DNA from 2 places in the Spinactinospora alkalitolerans genome. Region 1 is predicted to be linked to the other one. Evidence: predicted binding sites of a transcription regulator. Region 1 holds the regulator's gene; the other holds the start of a gene.
What was found. The regulator LexA, encoded in region 1, represses DNA repair genes until DNA is damaged. The targets are predictions, from matches to a motif close to TCGAACANNTGTTCGA.

Region 2: a site for LexA is predicted at 601-616, ahead of HDA32_RS18855 (SAV_6107 family HEPN domain-containing protein). Genes of this name have one in related genera too.

Annotation. Positions count from the first base shown of each region.
Region 1 is NZ_JACCCC010000001.1:1,696,627-1,698,823, reverse strand. Features, by position in the region: gene HDA32_RS31715 (LysM peptidoglycan-binding domain-containing protein) at 1-172, opposite strand, end outside; gene lexA (transcriptional repressor LexA) at 675-1,385, shown strand; gene HDA32_RS07565 (alpha/beta hydrolase family protein) at 1,517-2,197, shown strand, end outside.
Region 2 is NZ_JACCCC010000001.1:4,255,327-4,257,523, reverse strand. Features, by position in the region: gene HDA32_RS18860 (YbaK/EbsC family protein) at 31-519, opposite strand; gene HDA32_RS18855 (SAV_6107 family HEPN domain-containing protein) at 835-1,308, shown strand; gene bldD (transcriptional regulator BldD) at 1,863-2,197, opposite strand, start outside.

The DNA of each region.
Region 1 (2,197 bases):
GCACGGCGAAGCCCGCGGTGGTGACGGCGGCCAGGGTGGAGATGAGCACCACCCGCCCGCGCCTGGTCAGCCTGGCGCCGTGCCGGATCGGTTCGAACGAATGGAGGTCGGGAAGCTCCGTGAGCGCTCCCGGGGCCATGACGGCCACGCCGCCACCACTCTCAGCGCTCACGGGTTCTCCTAGCCATTCGGGGATCTCCAGGGACCAGTCGTAGACGTCGCGATGGTACGCGGGGCGCTCCGCCGGGGTGAGCGCACCCCGCGGCTTTCGCCGCCGAGCGCGCGGAGCCCGCTTCCGCGCGGGTCCGGCGACGGGTCCGCCGGATTCGGAGTCGGAGGGGAGCTGCAGAGCCGGTTCAGGCATCGTCCTCACCTTCGAACGCCAGTCCATTAGAACTAACGTTCGATTATTACCGCATCCCGCCGGATTTTTCAGCACCATCTCGAACGTTTGTTTGATATTGCCTTGCCCAAGCACTAATGTTGGACATGTTTCACTGCGGTATACCGGCGCCGTCGCTCATGCGACGCCGCTTCGATACACCGTCGTTACACGACCACGGACGACGACCGCTGACAGCCCACACCGAGAACACCGACCGCCGAGGAGGCCGGACGTGCCGGAGGAGAACCACGGAACACGGGAACCTCACGCGGACGACAGATCCGTCAGCGTGCTCCGGTCCGCCGCCACGGCCACAGACGCCCAGGCCTCTGCGACCCCGCCGGACTCGGCCCCGAAACTCACGGCCCGCCAGCAGAGCGTCCTGAACGTCATCCACCGTTACGTACGGCAACGCGGGTACCCACCGTCCATCCGAGAGATCGGCGATGCGGTGGGACTGTCCAGCCCCTCCAGTGTCGCGCACCAACTGAAGGTGTTGCAACGCAAGGGCTACCTCCACCGCGACCAGAATCGCCCACGGGCGGTCGAAATTCGCATTCCCGGACAGCCTCCGGTGCGCTCCTGGGACGGACTCGGCGACGAGCACCGGGCCGCCGACGTCACCCGCGCGGCCGACGTCCCGGTCGTCGGGCGGATCGCCGCGGGCGGTCCGGTCCTCGCCGAGGAGGCGGTCGAGGATGTGCTGACGCTGCCCCGGCAGATCGTCGGCGAGGGCCGGCTCTTCATGCTCAACGTCGTCGGCGACTCGATGATCGACGCCGCCATCACCGACGGCGACCTGGTCGTCGTGCGGCAGCAGCCCGACGCCAACAACGGCGACATCGTCGCCGCGCTGCTCGGCGACGAGGCGACGGTCAAGGCGTTCAAGCGCGAGGACGACCACGTCTGGCTGCTCCCCCGCAACAGCGCCTACGCGCCCATCAACGGCGACGAGGCCACCATCCTGGGCAAGGTGGTCGCGGTCATGCGCAAGGTGTAACGAGTCGGCCTCGATTTGGCACGGGCCCGTGATCCGCACCCGGATCACGGGCCCTTTCACCGTTCTGCGACTCAATGGTTACCGCGGCGCCGCCGATCCCCGTGGAACGAAAGCGGCATACGGTAGGGGGCATGGCCTCTCCGCCCCACCCCGTTTCGACGCGCGCGCTCGGCGTCCTCGCGACCGGCGGCGCCCTGCTGCTCTCCGTCGCCTGCGCTCCCTCCGACGACCCCGACGAGGCCGGAGCCGCGCCCTCCGATATCGCCGCGGCGGAGCGCGAGGTGAGCTTCGAGAGCGGGCCCGACACCCTGTACGGCACCTTCGCCGTCCCCGACGGCGCCGAGGGCTCGATCCCCGCCGCGCTGATCATCTCCGGGAGCGGACCGACCGACCGGAACGGCAACAGCGACGCGCGGCCGGACGCCGACACCAACGCCAACTTCGCCCGGGTCCTGGCCGATGCCGGAGTCGCCTCGCTGCGCTACGACAAGCTCGGCTCCGGGGAGACCGGAACGGCCTCGCGCGAGGAGGACGACCCGGTCGGCTACGGGGTGTTCGAGGACGAGATGGCCGCCGCCTACGCGGAGCTGCTCGCCCAGCCCGAGGTGGACCCCTCCAGACTGCTCGTGCTCGGCCACAGCGAGGGCAGCCTGTTCGCGCTGCGCGCCCCGCGGGTCGTGGCGGACCACCCGCCCAAGGCGCTGATCCTGGCCGCACCGGTGGGCGACCGCTACCTGGACATCCTCGACCGGCAGCTCACCGAGCAGGTGCGCACCGGCGAGAGCGCGGGGGCGCTCGACGCCGAGCGCGCC
Region 2 (2,197 bases), 2.6 Mb from region 1:
GCCGTGCCCGCGGCCTCCGCTCGCCCGCGGCTAATCGCGGCCGACGTCGGCGACCGAACCCGAGGTGATCCCGACCAGCTCGTCGAAGGAGGTCGGGAACACGGTGTGCGGGTGCCCCGCGGCGGCCCACAGGGGGTCGTGCTTGCGCAGCCATTCGTCGACCAGCGTGCGGATCGGCGCGGGATGGCCCACGGGGGCCACGCCGCCGATGGGCTGGCCGGTGTGCTCGCGCACGAACTCCGGGGCCGCCCTCCCGACCTTCGCCGCGCCGAGCAGCGCGGCGACCTTGGCCGTGTCCACCTTGTGCGCGCCGCTGGTGAGGACCAGCACGGGGCGGGGTTCTGCGGAATTGTCACTGGTCACCGCGAAGATGAGACTGTTCGCGATCGCACCGACGTCGCACCCCAGTTGGGCGGCCGCCGTGGCCGCTGTGGAGGCGGAGTCGGGCAGTTCGCGGATCTCGCCGGCGGCACCGAGTTCGGCGAGGCGGTCCGCGACCTTCCGGGCGTTGGGATGCATGGCCGGGATTGTATGCCCGAGCCCGGGGTCGGAGCGCCCGTCAACGGAATTCGGCGAGAAAACCGCAGGTGAAAGGGCTTGACGAACAGGTGTTCGATGAGGTTCACTGGAATCAGGCCCGGTTGAATGCATGGATTAGAGAACCACTCGCAGTGCTCCCCGCGCAGGCGGGGCGATTCCGGGTGACCGTGGAGCCCCCTCCAGGGCTCGTCTCCGGTCGCTGCCCCCGTGGCGGCCGGGGCGAGAGCGGTCGGGCGGGGGGAGGGGAAGCCTCTCGCTCGACCGCGTCCACCACGGCGCCGGTTTGGAGGAACCATGGCCATGTCGCAGCCGCCGATCTTCTCCGATGCCGACACCGCCGCCGCGCACCCGCCCCGGCGGCCGACTCCCGCGGCCCTGAACATGCTGGAATCAGCACGGCAGCACCTGCGTGACGCCGCGGCCACGACCGTCCCCGAACTCCGCTACGTCAGCGCCCACATGGCGGGGCTGCGCGCGGCGGCGGCCGTGCTGGCCCAGCGCGGGGAGCCGACCCAGCGCCCGTCCCGCCGCAGGCGGCCGCGCAGCGTGTGGGAGATGCTGCCCGAGGCCGCGCCGGAGCTGAGGGAGTGGGCCGCGTTCTTCGCGGCCGGCGCGGCCAAGCGGGCCGCGGCCGAGGCCAATCTGCCCAGCGCGGTCACCGCCGCCGAAGCCGACGACCTGCTGAAGGACGCCCAGGTCTTCCTCTCCCTGGCCGAGACGACCGTCGGCGTCCCCCGCCACCCCACGGTGCTCCCGCGCGCGAGCTAGGACCGCGACGCGAGGGAATCCGGGGCCTCGGAATGGTTTGGAGAAGGCCTGGCTTCAGGGGTTTGTAACCCCGGCCCCGGAAGGGGCTCGTGCGGGTGCGGTCCTCTCGTGTGGCCGAAGGCCCGTTGAGGTGAACCGTGCACCCGTGCGCGAAGCAGACCCGCGCTTTGGGCTGGGGCCGACACCGGGGTTTCGGCCTGGACCACGCGGTAACCGATGTGTTCCGCGCGGAGCCGGACACCCCGCGAAAACGGGCCTTCGGCCACACGAGGGCCGCCCGTTCACCGCGCCCCCTGGGGCAGGCCTTACCGACCCCCTGTGGTCGAGGTGGCGAACCCAGTGGTCCGGAAGGCCCCATGCACAACGGCGGCCGCGTCGATCGGTCGACGCGGCCGCCGCGGATTCTCCGGTGTGCTGCGCTGCCGGTTCCCCTGGGGCACGGGGGAGCGCGGACGCCGTTGACGGACGCGGCGCCCTGCGTTTGGCGGTGGACGCGCCCGCATCGGGGCGCGGCCGCCGGCGAAGAAGAGATCGGATGCCGGGTGGGACGGCTCCTAGAACGCGTCCACGGCGCGGCGCGCCTCGGGGTCGAGGACGCCCCAGTTGATGAGCTCCTCGGTGAGGTCGGCCGGCGAGCGGTCGTAGATGACCGCGAGCGAGCGCAGGTCCTCCTGGCGGATGGACAGCACCCGGCCGTTGTAGTCGCCGCGCTGGCTCTGGATGGTGGCGACGTAGCGCGCGAGCGGGCCGGCCTTCTCCTGCGGCAGCTGCTGCATGCGCTCCAGGTCGATGACCAGCTTCGGCGTCGGGCCCAGCGGGGTCGGCGCCGCGCCGCCCGGCAGCAGCTCCGACATCGGGACGCCGTAGAAGTCGGCGAGCTCGGCGAGCT